Regions from separate parts of the Cereibacter sediminicola genome, predicted to be linked through region 3. Evidence: riboswitches for the same ligand, from Rfam matches in the RefSeq annotation. Region 3 holds a riboswitch; each other region holds the start of a gene.

Region 1 (3,184 bases), on a different contig from region 3:
CAGGACGGTCCATCGCCGTGGTCAGGCCGATCCGGCCATGCAGCGTCGGCGTCAGATCCGACGTCAGCTCGACCGCCACCAGATGCCGCGGCACGCTGGCCCATGTGGTCGCGGCGTTGGTTGCGCTGTCGGTGTAGGTATAAGCTGCGGCCAAGCCCAGCGTCTCGGTCAGCGCCAGTGTGCCCGACAGTTCCAGACCACTGCGCCGCGACGTGCCCGGAACTTGGCTGTAGCAGCCCCGACCGACGGCGCAGCCCATGGCGTTCGGATTAAAGTCGATCAGTTCTTCGACCTCGAGGAAGAAGGCGGTGGCGCGAAGCGATGTCCCTTCGGCAAACGCATGCTCGATGCCAAGATCAACGTTCCGGCTTTGCTCGGGGTCGAGATCGGCCGACCCAAAGTCGCTGAACAACTCGTAGTTCGATGGCGCGCGGTAGCCGGTGCCGGCCTGAGCCCGCAGGATCGTCGCCTCATCCAGTCGGTAGGCCAGCGCGAAGCGGCCCGAGTCGAAGCCGCCAAAGGTCGAGTGATCCTCATGCCGAAGCGACAGCGTCAGGTCGAGGTCGCCAAGGCTGCGGGTGAATTCGCCGAGAACCCCGGTTGTCGAGCTGTCAGCTGAGAGATCATCCCAGTCGAAACGCTGATCGAAGTCCTCGTTCTTCCAGTCGGCGCCAAGGATCATCCGCCCGCCGGCAAGATCGAAGCCGCCTTGCCAGTTCACGCCGGTCCGCCGGCCCTTGTAGGTGTTCTCTGTCTGGACGATCCTGGTGCCATAGGTGCCTGTCGCGATGTCATAGTCGAGGTAATCGGGCCCGACCTCGTTCTCAAAATAGGTGCGTTCGGTGCGGAAATCGGTGACGCTGACCGAGTGGCTCACCGGCCCGGTGTCAAACTCCGCGAAGGCACGAAGGCCGGTCGAGCTTCGTTCGAGGCGTTCGTCGTAGCTTTCGCCATCGCCCAGCCGCACCTCGGACGCGAGGATCTCGTCAAAGGTCAGACGCCGACCAAGGAACGACGACGGCAGATAATAACCCGGGTCGTACTCGCTCTCGCTTTTCTCGGTGAAACCGTTGAGGCCGATCCGCACCCCGTTCTGCAGCGTGCGGGCGACATGGAACGACAGGCGGTCGAGCTCGTAGCCGTCGGCCTCGGTGTTGCCATCGCTTTCGCTCGCGTTCGAGAAGCCGTCGGACTGGACATGCGACAGGGTCAGCGCGGCTTCCCAATCGTCCGAAAGATGGGTGATGCCGTAGGAAAGCGCCACGGTGTTCTGGCTGCCGATCTCGGCCGCGACGGACTGGTGCGTGCCCTCCTCGGTCGGACGCAGCGTGGTGATCGTGACGACGCCGCCCACCGCCCCCGAGCCATAGAGCGCCGACTGGCTGCCTTTGAGCACCTCCAGGCGCGATACGTCGACAGTGGTCAACTGGCCAAAGTCGAAGGCGACCTGCGTAGCGGTCGGATCTGTGACGTCGATCCCGTCCACGAGGACGCCGACATAGTTCTGCGAGGCGCCGCGGATCGCGATGCCGGTCTGGCTGCCCATCCCGCCGCGGGTGTTCACGCTGACCCCGGGCAGGCGGCGCAGCACGTCGGAAAAGCGCAGGTCGCCGGTTGAACGCAGGTCGTCTGCCGTCACGACCTCGACCGTCGCGCCCGTGCGGCTCGCCTCGGTCTCGCTGAGGTTCGCGGACACCACGATCTCGTCCAATGCGATGTCCTGCGCCTGAAGCGGCAGCGGGCCGGCGGCCAGCAGTGCCAGAAGGGAAACGGCTGTCTTCTTCATCTGTCCCTCTCCGTCCGGGGTGTCATCCCCGGGTTCGTCTGTCGATGTCCTTGGAAAGGGAGGCCCCTCCGCCGACGGTGAAAGCGTCACCTGAAGCGGATGGACCGCCTCCCGCACGCGCCCCGCGTGCGGGAAAGGGTGATCGCTCCGGCAGGTCTCCTGACTCGCGGGTCTTCGCTCGGACCGGCCTTCCCGGGAAAACCCAGTGGCGTGATCGGTCGTCGCTCGCCGCCTACAGTTGCGGGGGCAGCCGCGGATTCGGAAGACACCCCCCCTCACCGCGTTCCCTTTTCATCCGGCCATGACGCCGGAACCGAAGCCGTTTCTCAATAGGACAAGTGTCGTCGCTGTCAAGCGCGCCATGTGCAGCGGCCAAGGGTCGATCCCTGCCGCTCCGGTTCGGGACGGGCCCAGTTGAACGCCTCGCAGCGCGGCCCGGCCGAGCGGATCCGGCACATGATCGACACACTTCCGGCTGCGTCCGGGTGCGCCCCGGCAGGACACCAGGCGTCGATCAGACGCTGCGCAGAAACCGTGCGCGTCGTGGCGGCCCGAGGCAGCACCCTGCCCCTTTGGTCGATTTGCGAGCACGACGGTTGCTTTCGCGCCGCGCCGCCGCCTAACCTCGTGACAAGACCTGCACGGAGGCCCTCCTTGACCGCACCCACAGCCGTCGAAGCGCGCAATGTCGTCAAGGCCTTCGGGCAGGGAGAGGTGGCCGTTCGCGCATTGGACGATGTGTCGGTCGGCATCCGCAGGGGCGAGTTCTTCACCCTGCTCGGGCCCTCGGGCTGCGGCAAGACCACGCTCTTGCGGCTGATCGCGGGATTCGAGGCGCCGACCTCGGGGGCGATCCTGCTCGACGGGCGCGACATCACGGCCGATCCGCCGAACCGCCGCCCGATCAACACCGTCTTCCAGAGCTACGCGCTCTTTCCGCATCTGACGGTGGCCGAGAACGTGGGCTTCGGGCTCAGGATGCAGGGCAAGCCGCGGGTCGAGATCGAGAATGTCACCGCGCGGATGCTGGCGCTCGTGCGTCTCGAGGCGCTGGCGGGGCGGAGGGTGGCGCAGCTGTCGGGCGGGCAGCAGCAGCGCGTGGCGCTGGCACGCGCGCTGGCGCCGCAGCCGCGGGTGCTGCTGCTGGACGAGCCGCTCTCGGCGCTCGATCTCAAGCTGCGCAAGGAGATGCAGATCGAACTGAAGCGCCTTCAGAACGAGACCGGGATCACCTTCGTCTTCGTGACGCACGACCAGGAGGAGGCGCTGACCATGTCGGACCGGATCGGGGTGATGAGCGCGGGCCGCATCCTCCAGATCGGCCCCCCGCGCGAGATCTACACGCGGCCCGCCAACCGCTTCGTGGCCAGCTTCATCGGCGAGACGAACTTCCTGCCC
Region 2 (3,184 bases), on a different contig from region 3:
GGTTCAGGATCACGCCGGCCAGCGGCGGCGCGTCGGGATGGTGGGCAAAGCCGAGCGCCGTGGCGGCGGCCGATTGCGCCTGGGCGCGCACGTCGAGGACCAGCACCACCGGCCAGCCGAGACGCCGGGCCATCCCGGCCCCCGAGCCGTTGCCCGCGGCGCCCGCGGCCGAGGTGCCGTCGAAAAGGCCCATCGACGCCTCGGCCAGCGCCAGATCCGCGCCCGCGGCCTGACGGATCAGCGCGGCGATCAGGGGGGGGCCCATCGACCAGCCGTCGAGATTGCAGGACAGCCGGCCCGCGGCGACGCGGTGAAAGGCCGGGTCGATGTAGTCGGGGCCGTTCTTGTAAGGCTGAACCGAAAGCCCCTCGTCGCGGAAGGCGCGCAACAGACCCAGCGTGACCGTGGTCTTGCCCGCGCCCGAACCGGGGGCGGCGATCATCAGGCCGGGCGGCAGGGCCGACGAGGAGGGGGCAGTCTCGTCCCGCATGGGGATTGTCCCTTGAGATCGCAGCGGCGACCGCCGCGCCCGCGATCCGGGCGCGGCGGAGGCGGCCTCAGGCCGCGTGATGCAGCCGGTGGGTGAAGAGGCCGGAGCCTGCGAGGCCACGCAGAGACTTGGCGCCGGCGAGCACCGCCAGATCGGCCAGCGGCTCGATCAGCACCACCAGCATGTAGGCGCTGCCGAAGGCGAGGATCGAGGTCATGTTCTCGGCCCCGAACCCCTGGCCGAGGAAGGCCCAGAACGCCACCCAGGCCACCACGCCGCCCTGATAGGCGGTCGAGAGGGCCAGCGCCTGCCGGTAGTCGAGATCGACATAGGGCGTGTGCGGCGCGATGATCCGCCGGGCCAGCGCCTGCACGGCAAAGAGCGGCACCAGAAGCGTGGTGACGTTCATGCCGTATTGCGGCAGGTCGAAGGGCGCGAACAGCAGCCCCTGGATCAGGAGACCCAGCGCCAGCCCGATGGCCGCGGGCGCGGCGCCCAGGATCAGGAACAGGGTCGAGCCGAGGATCAGGTGAACCTCGGAGACGCCGACCGGATAGTGCGGAAGGATCTCGAAGAAGGCAAAGACCGCGGCGGTCGCGATCAGGCTGCGCACCGCGAGCGAGGCGAGGCCCTTTTCGCGCAGGCTGTCCCACGCGAATTTCAGCGTCACGCCGGCCGCGGCGGCGGCGGTGGCAAAGCCCACGAGGGCCTTGGCTCCGGTCACAAGACCGGGTTCGATATGCATTGTCGTCCTCCTGACCGTCATCCCCGACGGCGTTTGGGGTTGGGCCGGTGTACCGGCAGTGGCGGCGCGGATGCGCCCGACGGCAGGTCTCCTGACTCGCGGGTCGTGGCCGTCCCCGAACCTTCCCGGCCATCGGCCAGTGGTGTCCGTCGGGGCGGCTCGCCGCTCACAGTTGCGGGGGCAGTCGCGGACTCGGGGTTTCCCCCTCACCGTGTTCCCTTTTCATCCCTCGGGCCGTGCGACCCTCGGGAACCGTCATGGCATGGCGTGACAGATCGGGGCCCCCGCGTCAATGCGGCGGCTGCGGCCGGGCTTGCGCCCCGCTATCGCGTGGGTGCGGAAGGCCAATGCGGCGATCCCCGGCGCTGGGGGGGCGCGCTCAGGACCCGTCCCGATCCGGCGGAGGCACCACCAGCACATCGACCGAGGCCGAGGCCAGGACCTGCGCCGCCACGCTGCCCAGGATCGCGCGCGCCAGCCTGCCCTTGCCGACGCTCGATAGGACGAGCAGATCCGCCCCGACCTCCCCGGCCGCGGCGAGGATCTCGTGCGCCGGGGGCGAGCCGCTGCGCCGCACGACCGGATCGGCGTCCGACAGCCCGGCCGAGGCCAGAAACCCCGTCAGCCGTCCCATCGCCTCGGCGCGCTGATCGGCGAGATAGGCGCCGCGCGCATCCTCGGGCAGCGTTTCGGCCATCGCAAGCCGCAGGGCCGGCGCGTCGAAGACATGCAGCACCGTCCGGGCCGCGCCCGCGCCGATCTTCAGATCCGCAAAGCGCCGCAGCGCCGCGTGCGAGGCCTCGGAGAGATCGGTGGTCAGCAGGAGGTGTCGCCACGGCCCGACGGGCGGGCCGTTCGCCATCAGGACGGGACAGGACGCGGTGCGGATCACGCGCTCGGCCGTCGTGCCGGCGAAGGCGTCGCGCAGCAGGTTCCGGCGGTGCGGGCCGATCACCAGAAGGTCGGCCCCGGCCTCGGACGCGGCACGGGTGATGCCGGCGAACGGGTCGGCCAGCACGACCGAGGTTCTGCACCCGATCCCGTCATGGCTGCGCAGCGAATGGCCCAGATCGTGCAGCAGCCGTCGCGCGTCGCCCGTTTCATGCTCGACGATGCGGCGGGGGCGGTCGTCGTCCACGACATGAACAAGGTGCACCTGCGCGCCGGTGGCGCGGGCCAGAAGCGCCGCGCGGCGCAGGGCGCGGTCCGAACGCTCGGAAAAGTCCGTGGCAATCATGATCGTGCGCAATGGCGGCGCCCTCCGTTTCCGCCGGTCATTCCAGCATGAACGGGACCGGCCGGACTTGATCCATCTCAGGTTGATGCGCGGCGGACATCGCCATACTTGGCCAAACCCCGCCGACCGGGACGGCACGGCCAGAGACGGGAGGGGTGAAACGGGCAGGGAGACGGCCGATGACAGGGATGACCTCCTTTGCCGAGGTGGCGCTGCTGCTGGTGATGGCGGCGGGCCTCGGGCTTGTGGGCACGCTGCTGCGCCAGCCGCTGATCGTGAGCTTCATCGCCGTGGGGCTGATCGCCGGGCCGTCGGCGCTGGACGTGGTGCATTCGGACGCGCAGATCGACCTGCTGTCCGAGCTGGGCATCGCGGTGCTCTTGTTCCTCGTGGGGATCAAGCTCGACGTGAAGCTGATCCGGTCGCTGGGCGCGGTGTCGGTGACGACGGGCCTCGGGCAGGTGGCCTTTACCGCGGGCTTTGGCTGGCTGATCGGGCTGGCCCTCGGGCTGGGGGCGATCGAGAGCCTCTATGTCGCCATCGCGCTGACCTTTTCCTCGACCATCATCATCGTGAAGCTCCTGTCGGACAAGCGCGAGATCGACGCGCTGCACGGGCAGGTGGCGCTTGGCTTCCTCATCGTGCAGGATCTGGTGGTCGTGCTCGCGATGATCGTGCTGTCGGCCATCGGCATCGGCGCCCCGGCGGGCGA
Region 3 (3,184 bases):
TCCTGCCCGGCGCGAAATCCACGCGCGCCGCGCTGGAAGCCTTGCGGGCCGAGGGCTGGGACATCGACATCCGCGCACATGTCCGACGCGGCGGCCGGGTGGTGGGGATCTGCGCAGGCTTCCAGATGCTGGGGCGGCGCGTCGCGGACCCCGACGGGATCGAGGGCCCGCCGGGCGAGACCGAGGGCCTGGGCCTGCTGGACATCGATACCGTGATCGGCCCGGCCAAGCGGCTTTGCGAGGTCAGCGCGACGGATGCGATCAGCGGAACGCAGGTGAGTGGCTACGAGATGCACATGGGGGTGACGACCGGCGCAGGCCTCGCCCGCCCGTGGCTATGCCCGGACGGCCGACCCGAGGGCGCGCTGTCGCCGGACGGCCGGGTGATGGGCAGCTACCTGCACGGCATCTTCGGCGCGGGGGCCTTCCGCGCCCGGTGGCTTCAGGCCATGGGCGGCGCCGGATCGGCCGGGGACCACGCCGCGCGGATCGAGACCGCGCTTGATCGGCTGGCCGACGGGATCGAGGCGGACCTCGATCTCGATGCGCTGCTGAGGCTGGCGCGCTAGGCCGCCGGGGCGCTTCGGCCGCGGTATACCCGGCGCACCTCGCGGCGTCAGCCCTCGCGGTGGCGGCGATGCGCCTCGGCCACGGCCTCGGTCGCACCCTCGGCCGGGCGGGGCCGCGGCGTCGGCGGGTCGGTCTGCGGCCGGCCCGACCAGGGCTGCGGAAACTCCAGCCACTTCTGGATGAAGTTCCACGACTGCTGGTAGCCGTCGTGCGGCAGGGTGCAGGCCGAGCAGTCCTTGCGCACCAGCCCGTTGCGGTCGGTGTAGGTCTCATACGGCCCGGGGCAGTCGTAGGCGATCAGCGGGCAATAGCAGAACAGGCAGTTGAACGCGCGCTTCACGCCCGGATGGCAGGGCAGGAACGGGCAGTCGCGGTTGGTGAAGCCCTTGAAGGCCTCGTTCAGGGTGGTGTCTTTCGGCTCCATGGCCACTCCTTCGGTCGCTTGACCGGAAGGCGGAATGGTGGCTGATCCCGGCGCGAGCGCACAGGCCCATGCCTCCGGGCCCGCCGCCCGGGATGGTCGTCAAGGCCCGGCAGGTCTCCTGGCTTGCGGCTCGGACGCCGGCTGCCCCTTCCCGGCCCGAGGGCCAGTGGCATGGCAGACGGCTCGCCGCTCACAGTTGCGGGGGCAGCGCCGGAGTTGCACCGGCTTCCCTCTTCGCCCGCGGGATCACCGCGGGAACCAGGGCACCGCGACGATGCGGCGGGGGGCCGCCGGTGTCAACCGCCCCCGCGGCGCCTCGCTTTCCGGTTGACAGGCGGCACGGGGCTCTGGGAAGACAGGCGCGTGATCGGTTCCCCCGGGCGTCCAGGCGTCCGGGGATTAAAAGGGAACGCGGTGCGCCCCAGAGGGGCAAGACCGCGGCTGCCCCCGCAACTGTGAGCGGTGAGCGACGCCGAAGATGCCACTGGGAGTTCCCGGGAAGGCCGGCCGAGCAGAGACCCGCGAGCCAGGAGACCTGCCGATCACCCGCCGGCCCCGGCCGCGCGGCTTCGACCGGACGCCGGGGTGCGCGTCTGGCCCGGGCGGGTCCGCGAGCGCACGCCCGAGCCTTCTCATCCCGTTCGTCCTTTCTCCCGCGCGGCCCTCTCCGGCCGCCCCTGATGAAAGGCAACGACCCATGATATTCCACGCCAACATGATGGCGGCGGCCCGCGCGCTTAGCCTTGCGCCGCGCCCCACGCCCGCGGCGCTGCAGCTCTGCGACATCCCCGTCGCGCGCATGGAGCAGCCGGGCACCTTGACCGTCCGGCTGGCGCGCGGAGTGCCCATGTCGGGCGGGGCCGTCTTCGACATGGCCGCGCCGCGCGCCGTCTTCCTGGTCCATCGCGGCACCCGCACCGACCTGCGCCCGCGCCTGTCCCCCTGCATCGCGCGGGGTGCCCTGAACGAGGCGATGGCTTGGGAAACGACGCTCGCCCTTGATCAGCCGGGCGATCACCTGCTGGTCGCGGTGCCCGAGCCACCCTGGGACGCCGACGCACGGGTTCATGTGCAACAGATCGCCACGGCCCGCGTCCGGCTCGGGCCTTCAGGGAGCGACTGGGCGACGCCTCTCGGGCTTGCGGCCGAGATCGTTCCGGATCCGGGCGCGAGCGATCTGGCGCCCGGGGGCATGCTTACGGGGAGGGTGCTGGCGGAAGGGCGTCCCGTTCCCTGCGCGGCGCTGGAGATCGAGTGCGTTCAGGCCGACGCGCTGGCCGGTCGAGGGATGCCGGGTGGCGGTTGGATTCTGGCGACTGCCGACCAATCCGGGTGCTTTCGGGTGCGCCTCCCGCACGCCGGCCTATGGGCTGTCGCCGCGCGAGGCGTCGGCGCCAAGCAATGGCATGCCACCCGGCCACTGCGTCAGGATGCCGTGCTCTGGGTGCGGGTCACCAACGCTTCCAGCGATTGTAGAGGGTCTTCGCCGGCCCGTACTCCCTGGGTGCGTCGCACCACCGCAAACCATTGCGATTGATGAAGATTATGCCGCTCAGGACGCGCCGGTCGTCGACACGGGGCTTGCCATGGCTCTTGGGAAGGAACGGCTTCAGGCGCTCCATTTGCGCCTCGGACAGCCAGTAGAGGTTGCTCATCGGTCAGGTCTCCTTGCGAGGCCTGAATCACGCGATCCCCACGAAATCAATGGGTCTGGAGCCTAGGCACGACCAAGCCGAATTCGCCCAGATGGGCGGCACCAAAAGCCGCGCCGCATGATCAGGCCGCGTCACCCAAAATCCGCCATAACTCGTCGGAGGGCGGTCACATCATCAACGCCGGGCCTATGCCTTATTGGGGCCCGGAAGGCGCGCAGGATAGGTCCATCCGGGCCGTCTCCTGTGTCTTTCGGCGGATTGGCCTGTCGACATTGCCGATGGCGGGATGAGGGAAGGCTCATGCCTTACCGTCGAATATTCTCATTCTAATGGTGTAGGTAGGTGAAGCGGATGAAGCGGGATGCCGACCCATGGCCCCTGTTCCTTCCAAAAGACAAGTTCTCGCCCGGACCTTGCCTGCTATCCTGCAAATGACCTTACCGGGTCCGGCGATTCGAGAAATTTTCTGTAATGAATTATCGAAATGAAGGACCAATACGGTTGGAAATCATGTTGCGTCTATTCATTTTCCTCT
Region 4 (3,184 bases), on a different contig from region 3:
CGCCGCCGCGCTGTCAAGGTTGCCGCCGTGGTCGCGCATGTTCCCTCCTCAGGCCCCGCCGATGCGGAAGCGGGTGATGCGGGAAAAGCCGGCTGCCTGCAATGCCCCCCCTGCTGCGGGCGGGACGGCGCCGGGGGGAAAGATCAGGGCCCGCGCGGGTCCCGTGTGCCCGATCGCCCAGCCAAGCGCGCCGAGGCGGGCGGCCAGGGCTTCGGTCGGATCGTCCGCCGGCCCCCTCAGCGCGAGGCAGCGGCGGGCCGAGAGGGTCGCGAGGCGCGCGAGGCCGGGAAGGTCGGCCGTGGCCCACCCCGCCACGAGATCGGCGATGTCGGGGAAGGACAGATCCGCCGGATCCGTTCGCTGGGACGCGCCGAAGAAGCCGCCGACCAGATCCATCCGTGGCAGGGGGCGCAGGTCGGCCAGCACGCGCCCCTCGCGCGAGGCCCAGAGGAGCCGTTCCGGCCGCTCGAACATCAGCGGGTCGCTGGCCCCTTCCGACGCGAGGCAGGCGCGCGCGAGGGTGCCGGTATCGGTGACACCCGCCGCCCGGAGGATCGCCACGCGGGCCGCGGTCGAGGCCCCCGCGCCACCGCCGGGCGGCAGGTCGAGCATGAGGCGGAAGCGCCCTTCCGCCCCTTGGGCCGCGGACAGCAGCCGGCGCAGGGCCGGCAGGGTGAGGATCCGCGCGCCCGGCTGTTCGAGGGCGAGCGGGCCGGGCATCCGAACCGCCTCGGCCCGCAGCGCAGAGCAGGGCAGCGTCACGAGCGCCAGCGGCCCCGAAGGGCCGAGCCGGCCCTGCAGGAACTCGCCCAGATGGCCCGCGACCTGCGCGAACCCTTCGGCTGCATCCGCCTCTGCCCTCGTCTCGATCAATGGAGCGCCGCCTCCGGCTGCAGGCCCGTCCGCGAGGGGCGCGCGGGCGCCGAGGCGAGGACCATCGCCGCCGGCTCGGCCGGAAGACCGCCCGCAAACGAGCCGCCGCCCTCGAGCAGCTCGGCCAGCCGCACGAGTGCCGGCGACCAGTCGCCCGGCTCGAGATCGCAGAAGAGTTGCAGCCCGCCCGTCGTCAGCCGGAACAGCGCCGTGCAGGGCCGGGTGCATCCGGTCAGGCGCACGCAGCCCTGCATCTCGAAGTCGGGCCCCACCAGGCCCTCGGTCGAGCGGGCGGAGTCCGCCAGATGCTCGATCACCGACAGGCCGCTGAGGCAGGGTTGGTGCCGGTGTCGGCACTGGGTCAGGCTGTAGGTCCGTCCGTTCCGCGTCACGATCATCGCGCCCTCCGCGCATCTTGGGGACGGGCAGGCGGAGGGGCGGCGCAGGCGCGCGCACCCTGCGCCCGGGACACCCCGCCCGGCTGTTACAGGTCCGACGACGGCAGGTCTCCTGACTCGCGGGTCTCGGCTTGTCCCGTCCTTCCCGGCCTGTCCTGGGCCAGTGGACATGATGGGACGCGCTCGCCGCCTACAGTTGCGGGGGCAGTCGCGGCTTGGGGCCGAACAGGCCCGCACCGCATTCCCTCTTGGCCCGGGGCTGCCCCCGGGAACCGTCTCGCGCACCATCGGCCTTTCCCGCGCCACGCGCAAGGCCCGCGCGGTCGCAGCCCGCTAGAGTTCGATGTCCAGCGTCACCGGGAAATGATCCGAGGCGGCAAGAAGCGCCTCCTGCAGTTCGGGGATGCGGAAGCAGTTGGGATCGTTCAGCGGATGCCAGATCCGCCAGCGCGGTCCCTTTTCGGCCAGATCGGGCGAGATCATGATGAAATCGAGCAGCGCCTCGAAATACTGGTCCTCGGGCGCGAGCCAGAAGCGCGCCGAGCTGGGCTGGATGCCGACCCGCTGGGTCAGGGCCATGCGCGCATGCGGCTCGTGGAGGCGCAACTCCGGCGGCTCGTCGAGGCCGAGCACGATCTCGATCCCCGAATGGCCGAAGAGCTTTTCATATTCGTCGAGCCCAGGTCCGTCGTTGAAGTCGCCCATCACCATCACGCTCTGGTGCCGGGCCAGGAGCGCGGCCACCCGCCTGCGGATCCAGACACATTCCGCCAACTGCTGGCGGCGGTTCTGGATCGCGATGCGGACCTCTTCGGCGCCGTTGCGCGCGCCGCGCCCGGCCTTGGACTTGGCGTGGACGCCGATCATCCGCAGCGCATGTCCGTCGGCGCGCACCGCCAGTTCCAGAGGCGGCTTGGAGAAGCGGATCGCCTCGGGCGCGGCATCCACGTCGATGTCGAAGCGGAAGATCTCGTCGAACCGCGGCGCCTTGGGGCTGGTCTGCGGGTCGTGCCGCGCCTCGATCCGCGACGGATCGAACAGAAGCGCGATCTCCTGATCGGTTTCGTTGGCAAAGCCCATGATCGCCTGCGAGGCGCGAAGCTCGAAGGTGCGGGCGAAGGTCTCGAGCGCCTTGACGGTCGAGCGCCGACGCCCGTGGTTCGGTGCCTCGATCACCATGATCGCGTCGGCATCGAGGGCGGTGAACACGATGCCGAGCGATTCGATCTGGTTCCGGCGGGTGATCTCGTAGCGTCCCGAGAGTTCGTTGTCGGCCAGAAGCCGCCCGCGGTCGTCAAAGAGCGCGTTGAACCACTCGACGTTGTAGGTCGCGATGCGCAGCCGCCGTCCCATTCACGCCGCCTGTTTCGCGCTGATCTCCTCCCAGGCGCGGTTGATGTCGATGAGCCGCCGCTCGGCCAGCTTCACCGCCTCTTCCGGGACGCCGCGCGCCACCATCCGGTCCGGGTGGCAGTCGCGGACGGCGCGCTTCCAGGCCGACCGGATCTCGGTCAGGGGCGCATCGTGCCCCACGCCCAGCACGTCGTAGGGATCGCGCGGCGCGTCGCCGACGAAGCGGGCGCGCAGCGCGCGGAAGCAGCGATCGCTCAGCCCGAAGATCCGGGCCACTTCGGACAGGAAGGCGTCCTCGTCCGGGTGATAATGGCCGTCCGCCACCGCGATGTGAAAGAGCCCCTCGGCCAGATCGGCGAGGATCTGGTCGTCGTCGCGGAACATGCGCTTGATCTTGCGGGCATAGGCATCGAACCCGGCCACATCCTGCCGCGCGAGGTTGAAGACGCGGGCCGCGTTGGCCTCTTCGCCGGGCGGGATCGCAAAGATCTGGCGGAAGGCGGCCACCTCGTCGCGCGTCACCTGCCCGTCGGCCTTGGCCATCTTCGCGCCAAGGGCGA

Evidence for each region. A riboswitch is a leader RNA that binds a small molecule or an ion and turns the genes downstream of it on or off. The one in region 3 is predicted to bind cobalamin.
Region 1: it holds a riboswitch for cobalamin, as region 3 does, so the genes downstream of both, FG154_RS07865 (TonB-dependent receptor plug domain-containing protein) here and FG154_RS13465 (DUF4198 domain-containing protein) in region 3, are expected to answer to the same signal.
Region 2: it holds a riboswitch for cobalamin, as region 3 does, so the genes downstream of both, FG154_RS16515 (energy-coupling factor ABC transporter permease) here and FG154_RS13465 (DUF4198 domain-containing protein) in region 3, are expected to answer to the same signal.
Region 4: it holds a riboswitch for cobalamin, as region 3 does, so the genes downstream of both, FG154_RS17085 (hypothetical protein) here and FG154_RS13465 (DUF4198 domain-containing protein) in region 3, are expected to answer to the same signal.

Annotation. Positions count from the first base shown of each region.
Region 1 covers NZ_VDEK01000008.1:84,919-88,102, forward strand. Annotated here, with positions in the region: gene FG154_RS07865 (TonB-dependent receptor plug domain-containing protein) at 1-1,786, opposite strand, end outside; cobalamin riboswitch at 1,919-2,119, opposite strand; gene FG154_RS07870 (ABC transporter ATP-binding protein) at 2,441-3,184, shown strand, end outside.
Region 2 covers NZ_VDEK01000031.1:17,775-20,958, forward strand. Annotated here, with positions in the region: gene FG154_RS16510 (cobyrinic acid a,c-diamide synthase CobB) at 1-490, opposite strand, end outside; gene FG154_RS16515 (energy-coupling factor ABC transporter permease) at 558-1,235, opposite strand; cobalamin riboswitch at 1,300-1,506, opposite strand; gene FG154_RS16520 (universal stress protein) at 1,615-2,484, opposite strand; gene FG154_RS16525 (cation:proton antiporter) at 2,652-3,184, shown strand, end outside.
Region 3 covers NZ_VDEK01000020.1:25,743-28,926, reverse strand. Annotated here, with positions in the region: gene FG154_RS13475 (cobyric acid synthase) at 1-569, shown strand, start outside; gene FG154_RS13470 (cysteine-rich small domain-containing protein) at 617-994, opposite strand; cobalamin riboswitch at 1,086-1,272, opposite strand; cobalamin riboswitch at 1,346-1,551, shown strand; gene FG154_RS13465 (DUF4198 domain-containing protein) at 1,692-2,531, shown strand; partial or broken gene FG154_RS13460 (transposase) at 2,449-2,649, opposite strand; gene FG154_RS13455 (polysaccharide biosynthesis/export family protein) at 3,163-3,184, shown strand, end outside.
Region 4 covers NZ_VDEK01000034.1:10,675-13,858, forward strand. Annotated here, with positions in the region: gene cobD (threonine-phosphate decarboxylase CobD) at 1-39, opposite strand, end outside; gene FG154_RS17080 (propanediol utilization protein) at 49-873, opposite strand; gene FG154_RS17085 (hypothetical protein) at 870-1,271, opposite strand; cobalamin riboswitch at 1,357-1,563, opposite strand; gene FG154_RS17090 (endonuclease/exonuclease/phosphatase family protein) at 1,605-2,624, opposite strand; gene FG154_RS17095 (molecular chaperone DjiA) at 2,625-3,184, opposite strand, start outside.